DNA from 3 places in the Caballeronia sp. GAWG1-5s-s genome. Region 3 is predicted to be linked to each of the others. Evidence: predicted binding sites of a transcription regulator. Region 3 holds the regulator's gene; each other region holds the start of a gene.
The links. The regulator FliA, encoded in region 3, starts transcription of late flagellar genes. The targets are predictions, from matches to a motif close to CTAAAGTTTNNNNNNNNNNNGCCGNTA.

Region 1 (5,647 bases), 250 kb from region 3:
CATCGGGCATGCGAAGCGCTGCACGGCAGCCCGATCGGCAACGAAGCGTACGTCGGGCGGTTCGTCGCCGCCGGTTCGACCTTCGACAGCCGCGAGGCCATCGAGCGTTATCTGAGTACAGAGGTCATCAACCCGCAGATGATGAAGTTCGGCGCCGACCAACTGCAACTGCCGCCCAAGGAAACCGGCAAACTGCTCGCCGAGGCGAACGCGTCCGCCAATCCGCTGCAGACGTTCCGGCGTCTCGTGCTGGAACCGCGCATGGTGAAGCTCATCATCGAACGCAGCGCGGCGCTTCGTCAGCGGCTCTTTCGCCATCTGCAGCGAACCGTCGGGCTGGAGCGCGGCGACACGCTCGTGATCGTGGACCTGGGTTACTACGGCTCCATCCAGCGCTCGCTCGGCAAGCTGTTCAAGAAGTATTACGACGTGGAGATCGTCGGGCGCTATCTCGTTTCGCTGGATACACCCGGCTGGCGCGCGGATCGCGCGGGCGTCGTCGACAGCCGCTGGGCCGATGAAAACGTGATGGAGATGTTGATCGCGCATATTGGCCATTTCGAGCAGATGTGCTCGCTCAAAACCGGCAGCGTGTATGACTTCAAGGACGACGGCACGCCGCTTCTCAACCAATCCGCGAAAAGCGAGAAGCAAATCGCGCAAAGCGGCGAAATCCAGGATGCTTGCGTCCGCTTCGTCCGGGATATGGCCGCGATGCCGGCCACCAGCTTTCCCCGCCTGACGCCTGAACGACTACGCGTCGATGCGGCCATCTGCCTCGCTCGCCTACTGTATCTTCCGGACCGCGACGAAGTGGCCGGCGGCAACGAGACGGTGTTCGAGATCAACGGGGCGTCCATTCACGCATTCAACGTCGCGGATAACGACGCGGGCATCGAAGGGCTTCGTCAGCGCGGACCGTTCTATATGCGCAGCATCGGCAAGGGTTTTCGTCCGGGTTATCCGTACGAGATGCGCCACGCAGGCATCGACCAGGCGATTTTCCTAATGGCCGTGCGCCGTCACCGTCTGGATTTCACCGTCGACGATACGACGTACCGCGAGACGCGAATTCCCGCGCTTTTCGTGCGCGGCAATGAAACCGCGACCGAGACGCTGACCGCGCGCGCGACTTACGACGGCTTCTATTCGCTCGTCGTGCCGATTTCCGACTTCGACGTCGCGCTCATGTTCGGCCAGGAGATGAGCTGGATGCAGATCGCATCGGCGACAACCTTTCCCGCCGATACGCTGGATACGCGTATTGAGTTCGATCGTCAGCGCGCGCTCTCGCCTGGGAGCGAGATCATTTACGACGGCATGACCGAGCGCGAACCCGGCATGTTCGAGATGTCGCCGAACGGACTCATTTATGTGCCTGCAATGGCCGGAAAGACGCGGCAATTGATGCGCCTGACGTTTCGCCCGCTTTCCTGGGTTCAGAAGGCCGAGGTTGCACTGGCTTCATGAAGATGTAGCGGGCCGGCTGCCTGTAAAGGTGTAGCCGACCCGGCCGTAATTGCTCTTAAGCCCTGCCGGCCAAGGCGCCGGCAGACTCCGTGAAAATTCGAATCGCATTCGATCTTCGGCCTAAAGTTTCTTTCCCGTGGGCCGAAATCCTTAGGTAAGGCAGTCAGCGAATCACATTAAACATCGCGACGCCGCATTCAGACTCAGACTAGTAGCGCCTTTACCAACGAGGTAATTTGAAATGTTGAACATCAACACCAACACCCTGTCGCAAACGACGCAAAAGAACCTGCAAGGTTCGCAAAGCGCGCTGTCGTCGGCTATTAACCGCCTCTCGTCGGGCAAGCGCATCAACAGCGCCGCTGACGATGCAGCAGGTCTGGCGATTTCGACGAACATGACGTCGTACGTCAACGCGCTGAACCAGGGCGTGTCGAACGCGAACAACGCGATCTCGATGATTCAAACGGCGTCGGGCGGCCTCAGCTCCACGACGGACAACCTTCAGCGTATTCGCCAGCTGGCCGTTCAGGCAGCCGACGGTTCGCTCTCCGACACGCAGCGCGGCTACCTCCAGACGGAAGTGACCCAGCGTCTCGGCGAACTGGACCGCGTGTCGAGCCAGACGACGTTCAACGGCCAAGCCATGCTGTCCGGCTCGGTCTCGACGGTGGCCTTCCAGATCGGCGCAGTGGCGAACCAGACGCTGAGCGTCGACTTCGGCAGCACCGCGATGAGCCAGACCGGCCTGTTCGGTTCGGCATCGGTCGACATCTCCACGGCAAGCGGCGCGCAGTCCGTGATCAGCCTGGTCGACACGGCGCTCGACACCGTCAACACGCTGCAATCGACGCTCGGCGCTGAACAGAACCGCTTCACGTCGGCCGTTACCAGCCTGCAATCGCAGTCGACCAACCTGAACGCAGCACAGTCGGCCATCACCGATGCAGACTTCGCGCAAGAAACGGCGAACCTGTCGAAGGCTCAAGTGCTGCAACAAGCGGGTATCTCGGTTCTCGCGCAAGCGAACTCGATGCCGCAGCAAGTGCTGAAGCTCCTCGGCTAAGCGCATGTGACCTACCCCGCCGCAAGATGGGCGGGGTTCGGCAGTTCACTGGGAGGCCCGCCTCCCAGCTTTCGTTAGCGCAGCGACATTCATCATCGGCGCTGCGCTCACGAAAGCTCGCAAACAGATAAGGCAGTCCGTCCGGAGCATCCGATGACCACCACCACCTCGAGTACCGACGTCAGCGCCACACTGGCCGCTGCCGCGCAGTCCATCATCAGCGGCGCGACGAACTCTACGCTCGATGTATCCACGCTCGTTTCCTCGCTCGTCACCGCGAAGACCACCGCTCAGGCCACGCAGATCGCGAACAAGACGGCGAGCGACAACACGCTTCTGTCCGCCGTCTCGCAGATCAAGTCCGCGCTGTCATCGGTGCAGACCGCGCTGAAGAGTCTTTCCGACGGCACCGGACTCGCCGCGTACACGGCGACGGCAAGCGGCAGCGGACTCACGGCGACGGCCGGCACGAGCGCGGTGGCCGGTTCGTATGCGATCACGGTCAACAACATCGCGAGCGCGCAAAAGATTTCGTCGACGGCGCACGCCGCCACCGACACCTTCGGCACAGGCACGCTCTCGCTCTCGCTCGGATCGAGCTCGATGAACGTGACGCTCGACGGCACCAACACGCTCGCGAGCATCGCGTCGTCGATCAACTCCGCGAGCGACAACCCCGGCATCAGCGCGACCATCGTCACGGGCACCGACGGCCAGCATCTCGTGCTCGCGTCTAAGACGACGGGCGCCGCCAACACCATTTCGGTCACGGCCGGCGCAGGCGTCGATTCGTCGCTTTCGTACAGCACGGGCAGCAGCAACTACACGCAGACGTCGGCCGCGCAGGACGCGTCGCTCACGGTCGACGGCACGGCCGTCACGAGCACGACCAACACGCTCACGACCGCGATCGGCGGCGTGACGCTGAACCTCGCATCGGCGGCGGCCGGATCGACCCAGACGTTGACCGTGTCCTCCGACACGACCACGGAAAAGAGCACGATCAAGGCCTTCGTCGACGCGTACAACTCGTTCGTGAGCCAGGCCGCCGCGCTGTCGTCGTTCGACTCCACGAAAAGCGCCGGCTCGCAAGGCGGCGTGCTGCTCGGCGACTCCATGCTCCAGAGCATTCAGAGTTCGCTGTCCAGCATCATTACGAGCGGCGTGAATTCGGGTTCCGGTTCGACTTCGACGACGACGAACCTCGCGTCGATCGGCATCGATCTTCAGGACGACGGCACGCTGTCCATCGACGATTCGACGCTTTCCACCGCGCTCTCGAACAGCCCGACGCGCGTGGGCCAGCTCTTCAACCAGACGAACGGCATCGGCACGCAGCTCAATTCGAAGATCACGTCGTTCTTGCAAACGGGCGGCATCATCGATACGCGCACGACCGCGATCAATGCAGACCTGAAGAACCTCACCACGCAGACGGCCACGTTGCAGACCTACGCGGACAGCCTCACGTCGCAGTACAACGCGCAGTTCACGGCGCTCAACACGCTGATGGCGACGATGCAGAACAACACGCGATACCTGACGCAGCTTTTCGGCGGCACGAACAGCGCCGGCGCGCTCGCGACCAACAAGTAACGCAGGCGTCAGCCGATTCGCACGGAGAAAGATGTGAGCCAACAAGACAAGCTGACGAACGCGGTATCGCTCACGCGCGCCATGGCCGCGGCCGCGGCCGCCGGCGACTGGATCGAAGCGGCGCGCCTGGGCGAATTGCGTTCGCCGATCATCATGCAATTGCAGAACGACCTCGATCCGGCGACGTTGCAGGCCGCGAGCGACATCCTGACGCTCGATGCCGCGCTGATGCAGTCGGCGCAAGCCGCGCGCATGTCGCTCGGCAAGAACTTTCGCGAGGCGACCGCGCGCATCGACGCGGCAAGCCGTTATCAACAAACGGCGCGGCTCTAAAGTTTCGCTGTCCCGCGCCGTTATATAGACTAACAACAACAAATAAGCGTCGATGTAATGACGCAGCTTCGCTCTCGATGCCCGCCTCGCGCGGGCATTTTTATTTGGCGTGTGGCGGGAGCCTAGCGCCCGAGCGTCAACGTGAGATACGCCGCGTACAGCACGCCGTTGCCGAGCAGCGCCCACAACGCGACGCCCTTCCCTCTCGCATGGAACCGCAGCCACGCCGCCGCCGCGAGCGTGATGAGCACGCCGGTCAGCACTTCGACGCGCGGCTCCCACGGCGTCAGCATGATGCCGATGGAAGGCAGCAACGTGCCTTGAAACACCATCGCGCCGGTAATGTTGCCGAACGCGAGCGTGTCCTTGCCGCGCCGCGCCCACAAAATGCTGTTCACCTTCTCGGGCAGTTCGGTCGCAATCGGAATGATGATGAGCGACAGCAGCAGCGCCGACACGCCGAGTGCCTGCGAGACGCCCTCGACGCCGTGAATGAACCCCTTCGCGCCGCCCACCAGCAACACGATGCCGATCAGGAATTGCAGCATGATCGAACCGAGATTCGTCTTGAGTCCGACGCGCGAGATGAAGAGCGTTTCGGGCGCCTCGGTGCCGTGTCCGCTCTCGACGAGATTCGCCGATGCCCTGAACGTCGAAATCACATAGATCACGTACAAGCCGACGAGTCCCGCAGCGAACAGCGCGCGCACTTGCCATGCGTGATGCGGCACGAACATCGCGCCGGCCGCGATCAGGAAGGCGAACAGGAAGAAGTTCAGGTCGCGCGTGAAGCCGCTGCGCTCCGGTTCGATCACGCCGCGCAAGCCGCGCGATTTCACGATGGCGAGCGTCATCAGGAACGTCGAAAGCGTCGCGAGCATGAGCGGCGCGCCGAGAATCGCGCCGACGCCGATCTCTTCGTTGACCGCGCGGCTCGCCGTGCCGCCTAAGAGCGCGATGATCGGCACGGTCGTTTCCGGCAAGGCCGTGCCGACTGCGGCGAAGAGCGATCCGGTCACGCCTTCCGAAATGCCGAGCCGTTCGCCGAGATGTTCGAGCGCATTGGTGAACAGCTCGGAGGCAATCAGAATGATCGCGAGCATCAACGCGAGTTGGAGGAAAAGCATCGTCATGCGGCACCTCGCATGGCGCGACGTGGCACGCAGACGATGTCGGCGCGTG
Region 2 (5,647 bases), on a different contig from region 3:
ACCGGAAAGCCGGAGGACGTCGCCGCGATGCAAGCCGGCGTGCTCGAAGCATCGAAAGCCACGTCGCAACGGCTCGAAAAGGTCGACCGCATGATTACGTCGGCGCGCGGACGCGAGCTTTTCAATGCGCTCGTCGAGGCGCGCGGAACGAACACCGCAGCGCGTCAGGAAGCGGTCAAGCTCTTGACGGCGGGACAGATCGAGGAAGCACGCGCGCAAATCGCGGGACCCGTTGCATCCGCGCAGGTCAAATATTTCGCGGCACTGGACGCGCTCGTCGCGTACCAGTACGAACTCGCCGACGACTCCGCGCGTCACGCACACGCCGCGTATGACCGCGCGGTCGCGCTGTCCTTTGCATCGACCATAGCGGCGGTGCTGGTCGCGATCGCGGCGATGCTGATCATCACGCGCTCGGTGACGAAGCCTTTGGGCGACGCGCTCGCGGCCATGAAGGCGCTGGAACAGGGCGATCTGACGCATCGCGTAGAAGTGGCCGGCCGTGACGAACTCGCGACCTTGATGCTGGCGGTGCGAGCCGCGTTTGCCAAGCTCTCGTCGCTCGCGACGGGCATCAAGGAGTCCGTCGATGTCATTCGAACGGCGTCGGGCGAGATCGCCGCGGGCAGCACGGATTTGTCGTCACGCACGGAACAGCAGGCCGCCTCGCTGGAAGAAACCGCAGCCAGCATGGAAGAGTTGACCGCGACGGTCAAGCAGAACGCCGAGAACGCGCGGCAGGCGAGCGGCCTCGCGGACAACGCGAGCACCGTCGCGAACGAGGGCAGCGCCATCGTCAGTCAGGTCGTGGACACGATGACCGGCATCGAAGACAGCTCCGCGAGAATCGCCGAGATCATCGGCATGATCGAAGGCATCGCGTTCCAGACGAACATCCTCGCGCTCAATGCCGCGGTCGAAGCCGCGCGAGCCGGCGAGCAGGGCCGGGGCTTCGCGGTCGTGGCAAGCGAAGTGCGCAGCCTCGCGCAGCGGTCGTCGGCGGCGGCCAAGGAAATCAGGGAACTGATCGAGACTTCGGGCAGCCGCGTGCAGGCCGGGACCGAGCTGGTGGCGAGAGCAGGCGACACGATGCAGCGCGTGAGCACCGCGATCAAGCGCGTGACGGACATCATGGGCGAAATCGCATCTGCATCGAACGAGCAGAGCCGCGGCATCGAGCAGGTGAATCAGGCCATCTCGCAGATGGACGAGGTCACGCAGCAAAACGCGGCGCTCGTCGAAGAGGCTGCTGCAGCCGCCGGGTCGATGGAGGATCAGGCGAAGCATCTCACCGCAGCGGTTGCTGTGTTCCGCACCGCGCAGTCGTTCACCGCGCCGACGACCGGCAGCTACGAACAGAAGCCGACGCGGCCGTCGCTCCCCAGGAAAGCGCCGGCGGTGACGCGCGCGACGAAGCCTGTCGCCGCGCCTTCGGTAGCGGCCGCGGCCGCCGCTGACGGCGACTGGGCGACGTTCTGAGTCGAAAGGTGTCGCGATGCGGCTGACAAACCGGCGCGCGGATCCGGACGCGCCGACTCACGCAATCTCGCCTTGCAACGAAGAGTCGCAGGGCGAGTTTCTTGTCCGGAACGAGGTAGGTGACATGGTCAAGCAACTGCATGAACTTCGCCGTCGGCTGGCGGCGATGGAAAACGATATCGCACAAGAGGCGATCGAGGCGGTCGTCAAAGCTTGCTTCGAGCTGGACGAATTTCTTCGATCGAGTGGCGGTCCGCCGGGCGATACCTCGCATTGCCCGAGCACGTAGTGAGCTAGCGCTGCGCATGGCCGCGTGCGGTGGGCCATGCGCGGGAAAGTAAAGAGAGAAAGGATTGACAGATGGTTAAAACGGAAATGCGCTTGCTGGTGGTCGACGACTTGACCACCATGCGCAGTTTGATTCGAAAGATGCTGAAGGCGATCGGCTATACGCTGATCGACGAAGCAGTCGATGGCGTGACAGCCCTCGAAAAACTCAAGACGCAGCGGTTCGATCTCGTCATCACCGACTGGAACATGCCGAATATGGACGGGCTGACGCTTCTGCAGGAGATTCGCAAGTCCGAGCATCATGCCGACGTTCCGGTTCTGATGGTGACCGCCGAGACCCGGCGCGAAAACGTGATCGCGGCGATTCGCGCCGGCGCGAACGGCTACGTCGTGAAGCCGTTTTCGGAGGCCGCGCTCGCCGACAAGCTGGCCCAGATCGCGCCGCTTCAGCAGACCACCGCGCCGGCAGATCGCAGCGCGTCCGTCTTCGGCGCGGTCTTCATGAACGCGTGACCGGCGTCTTTTACACTTTGTTGCAAACTGTTGCAATTGGCCGGGAGCCTTGTTAGATAAGGCTTTCCGGCGAATCCGGGGGCGTTGCGGCGACCGCGCGGCGCTCCGGATGGTAAAGGTTTCAACGCAGGCACCGTTAAGCATTAAAGCCAGCGAGAACCGAAACCATGAACATCCAGACCATCAAAAACGCAGATTCGTCGACCCAGATCACCGTGAAGCGCGCGGCGAGCACCAGCACGAAGCCGGGCGCGAGCACCGCGCAGCCGGTCGCGCCCGCCGCTACGGAAGGCTCGACCATCAGCCTGTCGTCGACTGCGGCGTTGGCTTCCCACTCCTCGGATATCGATACTGCCAAGGTGGAAGCCATCAAGGCGGCATTGAAAGACGGTAGCTACAAGATCGACTCGGCGGCCATCGCCGACGGCATGCTGGGCACGGCGCGGGATCTTTTGCGCGCGACTTCGCGCTAATCAGAGCAGCAGTCATAGCGACGTCGTCTGGTCGGGCCAGCGGCCAGACGTCCGTCTTGTGCAGTCGGCGCGAGTTCCTCCACCGGGGATGAAGCGACGCCGACCGGCAATTATTCATAGCGCAAACCGCGCGAGTCGGTCCACCACTGTGCGCATGACGCGCTCGCACGAAACTCCCCCGTGGAAACGCTCAGGTCTGGTTCGCTTACGAACGCGCGGCCGATGGCTTTGACCAGGAAGAAATGTTTTCGCGGAGCGGCTGATGCGCTACGTCGCGGATTTGCGCGTCAATGAAGCCCAGTAGTCGAAATGAGCTCTCCGATGCCTCCGAGGCTCGTCGGCGACTATGCCCCGACGCCCGCAATGCACGCTGGACCACGAAAAGTCATCGCCGCACGCGGTGCGCGTTGCGAGCGGCGATGCTCTCCGTTCAGTGTGAAGTCGTCAGTGCGGCCGTGACGAGCCGCTCCTGTTCGCGACGATGCGCCGACAAGGAAGAATGCGCGCCCGCCGGCGTCGCGGTGCGGCAGACGTCGCGTAAGGCGCAATTGGCCGGAAGCACGCGCTCCAGCTCATCGCGGACGAATCGCCATGCGCCCTGGTTGCAGTCCTCTTCCTGCGCCCACACGACGCTGCGCAAGTGGGTGAACCGGGCAAGCGCGCGCCTGAGCTCGTCATGCGGGAAGGGGTAAAGCTGCTCGATGCGGATGATCGCCGTCGATTCGTCACGGGCGGCGTCGCGCGCCTCGCGCAACTCGTAGAAGAACTTTCCGCTGCATAGCACGACGCGCTCGACAGCAGTTGCATCGGCGATGCCGTCGTCATCGAGCACGCACTGGAACGCGCCATCGACCATCTCGCGCAGCGGCGCATGCGACGCGACGTTACCGTAGAGCTTCGACTTGGGCGACATGACGATGAGCGGAATCCGGCGCTCCGCCATCGCCTGCTGGCGAAGCAGATGAAACCATTGCGCCGAGGTCGAAGGCACGACGATCCGCATGTTTTCATCGGCGCAGAGCTGAAGGAAGCGGCCGAGATACCCGCTCGAATGCTCGGGACCGACGCCCTCGTGACCATGCGGCAGCAATACGGCAAGCGCCGACTCATAGCCCCATTTGAACTCGCCGGCGGCGATGTACTGATCGATGAAGACCTGCGCGCCGTTGACGAAATCGCCGTATTGGGCTTCCCATATTGTCATGGTCGCCTTCGTCTGCACGCTGTAGCCGTACTCGAATCCGAGCACGGCCTCCTCGGTGAGCGGCGAGTTCACGATGTCGAACCGGCCTTGTTCCGCAGCGATCGCACTGAGCGGCACATGACGCTGGCCCGGCACCTCGTGCGCGCCCTGCGCATGCCAGACGGCGTGGCGATGCATGAACGTGCCGCGCCCCACGTCGAGACCCGATAGCCGGATGTCATGCCCGGCTTCGAGCAACGAGGCATACGCCATGTTTTCGGCAAAGCGCCAGTCGGCCGGACGATTCTCGTCGGCGACGGTGTCTCGCCAATTCGCGAGCATCGAAGAAACAATCGGATGCAGCGGCACGTTCTCCGGCACGCGCGTGATCGCGGCAGTGAGTGCCCGCAGCCGGCTCAACGAGACTTGCGCGCCGGGCCGAACGGCCGGCTCGTTGGTCTCGTTCCACACGAGCGGTACGGCGTCCGCGACGGCCGCATTCGATTCGAGCCTGCGCAGCGCATCGTCGCGCAAGGAAGGAAGCGCCGTGCCGCCACCGATCGCGATGTAATACCGCTCCGTCACGGTCGGATGCATGTCGATGGCCATTTGCAACAGAGGTTGCGTCACTGCCGGGACATCATGCTCGGAATGCCCGAGCCGCCGATAGCCGATCAGGTCGATCACGATATCTGCGCCGTGCTCCTTGCGATAGTCATGCGCGAGCCGTGCCGCGCGCACGACTTCCTCAGGGTGATCCGCGTTCACGCGCAATACCGGCGCATCGATCATGCGAGCGATATCGGTACAGTAAGCGTGGTCGCTTACGTTCATCCTGTTGGGCGTGGTGAAGCCGATCTGATTGTTCAGGATGACGTGAATGGTGCCGCGCAGATCATAGCCGTCCTTGCGCGTCATGTTCAGCGTTTCCATGACGACGCCCTGACCGGCGAAAGCGGCGTCCCCATGAACCGCGACGGTCACGCAGTCTTCGCCCGGATGGTCGTCCTGCCATGCACGCGCCATGCCGCTGACAACCGGATACACACTCTGCAAATGCGAAGGATTGTGCGCGAGCAGCACGGCGACGTCGCCATGCGATGTGCGCTTCGTGACCTTACCGCCCAGATGGTATGGCAGATCCGTTGCAGCGGCCGCGAGCTCCGATTCAGGATCGAGGCGATCCAGCATTCCTTTCGCGGAAAACTCCATCACGTTGACGAGCGTGTTCAGGCGTCCGCGATGCGGCATGCCGAGAAACAACTGCTGCGTGCCATCGCTTGCCGCGCTGGCGATCAGCGTATCGAGAAGCGGCACGAAGCTCTCGCAGCCTTCGAGCGAGAAGCGCTTCGCATCTCCGTGACGCGCGGCGGCGAGGCGCTCCCACGCTTCCGCGTCCAGCAGACGCGCGAGCAGCGCCTCACGTTCTTGCTGCGTAGGCGCGGGGAGAGCCGCGTCGCGTTCCATCCGCTGAAACAGCCATGCACGACGCGCCTCGTTGCGCACGCCGCTGCAGTCGAGCGCCAGCGCGCCGCAGTAAGCACGCTTGAGCTGTTCCTCGAGTTCGCCGACCGTCGCGAACGGACCGGGTCCGGCAGCGATCGTCTGCGACGAGCCGAGCCCGTGATACAGCGGCGACAACTCCGGCGCCTGTCCCGGCGCGGAGAGTCCGAGCGGATCGAGCGTCGCAATGAGATGACCGTGATTG
Region 3 (5,647 bases):
AGCCCGCGCCCGTGCAGGTCAGCTGGCCCGGTTACTTCGCAAGCACGGGTGTGCGCGCGATCGACTACATGCTCGGCGACCGTCACGTGATGCCGGAGAGCGAGGCACACCACTTCACCGAGCGCGCGTGGCGGATGCCCGACAGCTACTTGTGCTTCACGCCGCCTGCCGAGCAGCTGGACGTAGGCAACCTGCCGATGCTCGACAACGGACATGTGACGTTCGGCTATTTCGGCAAGCTCGCCAAGATTTCGGATCAGACGGTGATGTTGTGGTCACGCGTGTTGCATGCCGTCGCGCATTCGCGTCTGTTCATCAAGGCGCAGAATCTCGATCTGGATCACGTTCGCCAGTCGATCGTCGCGCGCTTTGCCGCACACGACGTCGATGCATCGCGCCTGATCCTGGAAGACCGTTCGCCGCGTGCCGAGTATCTGGCCGCGTATCGTCGGGTGGACATCGGGTTGAGCCCGTTCTCGTATCCCGGCCGCACGACGACGGCGGAAGGCCTGTTCATGGGCGTGCCCGTCCTGTGCCTGCGCGGCGAGCGGTTTCTGTCGCATATCTGCGAAAGCATGCTGCATGCTGCCGGCTTTCCCGACTGGATCGCACAGAGCGAAGACGACTATGTCGCCAAAGCCACGCAGTTCGCCGCCGATGCGTCGCAACTGCAAGCGCTTCGCAGCGGCCTGCGCGCGCAACTCGTCGCTTCGCCGCTGTGCGACGCTCCCCGCTTCGCGAAGCATCTGGAAGACGCGTTGCATGGCATGTGGGCGGCGCACGTCGCGCCCACCGAAGCTGTGGCGGGTTAGCCAGCGCGTGCCCGGCTGCCCGCCGGCCGGGCGCGAAGACGTCGTGAAACATTCAGTACGTTCTGCACACCGCGCGGCTCCAGGTCATTGACCACGCATGGCCAGAACTTCGCGCCCTCGGTCTGCTCGACCCAGAGCCTCGGCACGTCACGCGTGCCGCCGCGGCGCACGCCCAGCGCCATGTAGATCGCCCTGTTGAGGACCGCGTCTTCGTCGCGGATCTTGGCCCGCAGCGAGTCGAGCAAAACGCACTCGATAGATCGGCTCGCGCGGTCGCTGTGGCCATTCGCGCACATCGTCGATCACTCCGCCGGTCACCGTGCTGACGCACGGCATCGAAGCATCTACGGACTTCGTGCGCGTACATGGCGATGATCTTGTCGTCGAAGCCGCTAAAGCGTGGCTCGCCGTTGGCAATGAGCACCGGATGGAAGGCCTCTGCTCGGTCGCGGAAATTCGCTGTAGAGAAACCGTCGTCAGTCGTGACGCGCTTGTGGCCGGTGCGGTTGCAGTGATCGTGCTGCCCACCGGCTTGGTTTCGCCTTTCCGTAGCCGAGAAAGTGCGTCTGCTCGCCGCCCAAGCGCGCGCTCGCGGGCAGTTGCTCTTTCATCCGCGCGGTCAAGCGTTCCGGGCACCGGTTGCTTGATCAGCTCCGGATCGAAGCTCAATCCTTCGCCCGATTCGCTCGTCGTTTCTTCCTTGCGTTCGCGTCGCGTAACGAGGCTCGTTGGCCGTCCGTTCATGCCTCACACGCGTGGTTTCGCATAGGCTCGACGGCGCTGGCTTTCGCGTGGGTTCCAAGCAACTCTGACGCGTCCGTGCGAACTTGACCTACTTTGTCTGCTTTGCCAAAACAGGCACCAGCTTTACTGGCCATGCTGATTGACCAATACTCGGCGTACACGAAGGCCGTGCCATGACCTGCTCGATAACGGTATACGAGAAGACAAGGGGTTGCTGGTTCGATCCCAGCCGGGCGCGCCAAGTCGCACATCAGTCGCTTCGACGTCATCCCCACGAAACTCAAGCAACGCAACGCTTTGCCGTTAACCCTACGGCCGACCGCGCCCATTCTGACCGCGTCGACCGAACAAAAACAAAATCCAGGGGTTCACATGCAGCAGGCCCACCACCCGCCACGCTGGTCTCATGCGTTCGCATGGGCGGCGCTTCGGCATCCCGAACGCGAACAAGCCACGCTGCGCGTCGTGCTGGGCGCCGCGGTCCTGCTGGCCTACGCCTGCTACGCGTTGCTCGCCCCTTCGCACGATGCGTCGCTGGTCGCGCAAATCGTCGGACTCTATGTGTTCTACGGCGCGGTCACGCTGCTCATCGTCAGCCGCATGGCGTCGCCATCGAAGAAGCGGCTCGTCGTCACGACCATCGCCGATCAGGCGCTCGTCGGCGCCGCGCTCGCGGCAGGCGGGGAAACCGCGTTGCCGCTCTTGTGGGTGGTCTTCTGGTTTCTGATCGGCTCGGGCTGCCGCTACGGCAAGCGCACGCTCGCCGTCTCCTGCGCCACCGCGATGGTAGTCATCGGCGCGCTCGCGCTCTGGCAGCCGTGGTGGAACGCGAACTTATCCGCCGCGCTCGGGCTCGCGTTGAGCGTGCTGGCGGCATCGGTGTATCTGACCGTGCTCGTCGATCGTCTCGGCAACGCCAATCGCGATCTCGCGCGTCAGGCATCGACCGATCCGCTCACGGGTCTCGCGAACCGGTATGCGCTGGAACACATCGTCAATCGCACGATGTCCGACGCCTCGCAGGACACCGTTCTGCTCCTGATCGACCTCGACGGCTTCAAGGAAGTCAACGATACCTACGGCCACGCGGTCGGCGACCTGCTATTGCAGCAGTTCGCCAACGTGCTCGCCCGCCGCATGTCCAATAGCGACACCGTGGCGCGCCTGGGCGGCGACGAGTTCGTGGTGCTCGCGCTTCAGGCGCAGAGCCGCACGGCCGTCCTCGCGATCACCGAGGGCATTCACGCGGCGCTCGCGTCGATCACGTCGGTGGACGGCCGGCCGGTTTCGGTCTCGGCGAGCATCGGTGCGTGCATGCTGTCGAGCGCCGCCGACGCGCGCCACGCCGACATCCACGCCGTGCTGCGCGCCGCCGACCGCGCGATGTATCGCGCGAAAAGTCTCGGCATCGGCAAAACGGTGTTCGCCGAAGCGCGAGACTTCGAAGCCGGCTAGCGCATTAAGCCTCCACGCTCGTCCACGACTGCTCGCGCAGCTTGGCGCGCAAGCGGGCGACCGCCTGGCTGTGCAGCTGGCACACGCGCGATTCGCTCACTTCCATGACCGCGCCGATTTCGCGCAGGTTCAGGCCGCGTTCGTAGTAGAGGCTCATCAGCAGCTTCTCGCGTTCCGGCAGCTTGTCGATGGCTTCGATCAACGCGCCGCGCAGGCTGTCGTCGAGCAGCGCGGACAGCGGGTCCGAACGATCGACGCAATAGCGGTCGAGGAACGGCTCGTCGTCGGCGGAGCGGTCGAAGTCTTCGTAGTAGATCAGCTGGCTGCCGTGCAGGTCCTGCAGCATCGACTGATATTCGTCGAGCGGCATCTTCATGTGCTCGGCGATTTCCACTTCGCTCGCGGCGCGGCCGAGGTTCTGCTCGACCTTGTGCACCGCCGATTCGACTTCGCGCGACGTCTTGCGCATGCTGCGCGGCAGCCAGTCGTTCGCACGCAACTCGTCGAGCATGGCGCCGCGAATGCGCTGGCTCGCGTAGGTTTCGAACTGCGCGCCCTGATCTTCCTTGTAGCGGCTCGCCGCATCCAGAAGGCCGATCATGCCGGCCTGAATCAGGTCGTCGAGATCGACGCTCGCCGGCATCTTGGCGACGAGCTGAAGTCCGAGCCGACGAACGAGCGGCGCATATTTAGTCAGGACGTCCGACTGTGAGAGTTTGCCTTGGGCGTTGTACATCTGAGTCACCTTAATCTTGATCACATCGACGCCGTACTGGTCAATGCATGACTGGAGAACATCGACGCCATGCGCCCCGTCTCCCGTCCGCCCTTGTCAGCCTCGCCAACCGAAAACCGCGCGTCATTCCGGACCTGCGTCTCGCTCCCTGACGGCGCGGGACGCATCGGCCAATGCAGAAGCTCCGCCGCGATTTGCCGGTAGTCGCGCGCCGCGGCTGTCGCCGGGAACGCTTCCACCACGCAGCGCGAGAGCTCCTTCGCCCGAGTGACGCGCGCATCCTCGGACACATACCCTGCCTGCACGAGCGACACGGCCAGATACCGGCTCGCGACGCCCGACAGGTTGTCGAACGCGACCGCCGCGTCGGCCGGGTTCTGCACGTGATTGACGAGCACGCGGAACTGGCCGATCGCATGGGCGTAGTGCAGACGCTTGATGCACGCGTACGCCTCGGTGATCGCGGACGCGGCCACCCGCGTCACGATGAGAAAGTCATGCGCCTGCGCCGCGAGCGACGAGAGCGCGCCGTATCGGTCGAGCTGCGCGTCGATCAGAACGATGTCCGCCTGACCGTCGAGCAGCGCGCGGCACTGCGCGGCGTCGTGGCTGATGCGTTCGTCGCGTGGCGCGGCGAGCAGCGAGAAGCCGAACGGCGTGCGCGTCACCGCGTCGTGAAGCGCCTCGCGGCCCGACATCACCGCGGCGAGCGCCCCAGCGCCTGACGTACCGGCGAGGCGCGCAGCCGATGCCGCGTTCGCCCGCTCGTCGATCACGAGCACGTCCTTGCCATGCACGGACAGCGCCGCGCCCAGATTCACGACCGCCGACGTGCAGCCGATACCCGCCGGCCCGCCCGCCACCGCCACCACGCGCGAACCGCCTCGCGTGAGCAGCCTTCTCAGACCTTCGGCCTGATCGAGCACGAACTTATCCAAAGCGGACCTCATGCAGTTCGGTGGTGGCGCGCGCGGACAATGCGGAGAGCAGTGCCGGCACCTCGTCGTCCTGCGGCACGAAGGGCGAGCCTTCGCGCGGAATGCAGAACGCGCTCTTGATCAGAAAACGCTTGGTCGCGACGTACAGGTTCTCCGGCACCTTCTGCCCGGTCGAGACGTAATGCACCGGCAGCTTGTAGCGGATCACGGTATCGAGCACGCCGCCGAGATTCGTCGCTTCGTCGAGCTTGGTCAGGATGCAGCCCGCGAGCGGCGGCTGGTCGGCCGCGCTCTTGTACGCCTGCACCACTTCGTTGAGCGTGTCGCCGTGGCTCGTCGCGTTGAGCAGCAACAGGCGCTGCACCGGATGACCCGCGCCGCAGAGCATCGAAATCTGGTCGGACACCATGCGATCGCGCTGGCTCATGCCGATGGTGTCGATCAGCACGATGTGCTTGTTGCGCAGTTCCGAGAGCGCGAGTTGCAGGTCGGCGGCGTCTTTCACCGCGTGGACCGAGACGCCCAGAATCTTGCCGAAGATGCGCAGTTGCTCGTGCGCGCCGATGCGGTAGCTGTCTGTCGTGAGCAGCGCGACCTTGCTCGCGCCGAAGCGCATCACGCAGCGCGCGGCGAGCTTGGCCGTGGTCGTGGTCTTGCCGACGCCCGTCGGGCCCATCAGCGCGAACACGCCGCCGCGTTCCATCAGCGCGTCTTCGCTCGCCATCACCGGCAGGTTCGATTCGAGCACCTGCTGCACCCATTCCATCGCGTGCTCGGCGCTTTCCATCTCGGGCATGTTGTCCACGACCATGCGCACGAGTTGCGCGGAGAAACCGGCCGCGAACAGGCGCTTGGTCAGGCCGGCATTGCCCGGGCTGCGGCGCTGGCGCTCGCCCCACAGGAGACCGGAGAAGTGCTCTTCCATCATCTCGCGCATCGACGAGAGTTCGTGCATCACCGTT

Region 1: the regulator FliA is predicted to act here: its motif matches at 1,591-1,617, upstream of NCR34_RS01410 (flagellin domain-containing protein).
Region 2: the regulator FliA is predicted to act here: its motif matches at 2,396-2,422, upstream of flgM (flagellar biosynthesis anti-sigma factor FlgM).

The regions. Positions count from the first base shown of each region.
Region 1 covers NZ_JALQDC010000001.1:292,941-298,587, reverse strand. Annotated here, with positions in the region: gene NCR34_RS01415 (HAD family hydrolase) at 1-1,470, shown strand, start outside; gene NCR34_RS01410 (flagellin domain-containing protein) at 1,712-2,536, shown strand; gene fliD (flagellar filament capping protein FliD) at 2,690-4,132, shown strand; gene fliT (flagellar protein FliT) at 4,166-4,465, shown strand; gene NCR34_RS01395 (sodium:calcium antiporter) at 4,588-5,598, opposite strand.
Region 2 covers NZ_JALQDC010000045.1:25,188-30,834, reverse strand. Annotated here, with positions in the region: gene NCR34_RS28125 (methyl-accepting chemotaxis protein) at 1-1,479, shown strand, start outside; gene NCR34_RS26855 (hypothetical protein) at 1,604-1,768, shown strand; gene NCR34_RS26850 (response regulator) at 1,840-2,283, shown strand; gene flgM (flagellar biosynthesis anti-sigma factor FlgM) at 2,451-2,756, shown strand; gene NCR34_RS26840 (2-oxoglutarate dehydrogenase E1 component) at 3,187-5,647, opposite strand, start outside.
Region 3 covers NZ_JALQDC010000001.1:39,065-44,711, forward strand. Annotated here, with positions in the region: gene NCR34_RS00190 (O-linked N-acetylglucosamine transferase, SPINDLY family protein) at 1-812, shown strand, start outside; partial or broken gene NCR34_RS00195 (transposase) at 866-1,556, opposite strand; gene NCR34_RS00200 (GGDEF domain-containing protein) at 1,929-3,011, shown strand; gene NCR34_RS00205 (RNA polymerase sigma factor FliA) at 3,016-3,747, opposite strand; gene NCR34_RS00210 (MinD/ParA family ATP-binding protein) at 3,768-4,685, opposite strand; gene flhF (flagellar biosynthesis GTPase FlhF) at 4,678-5,647, opposite strand, start outside.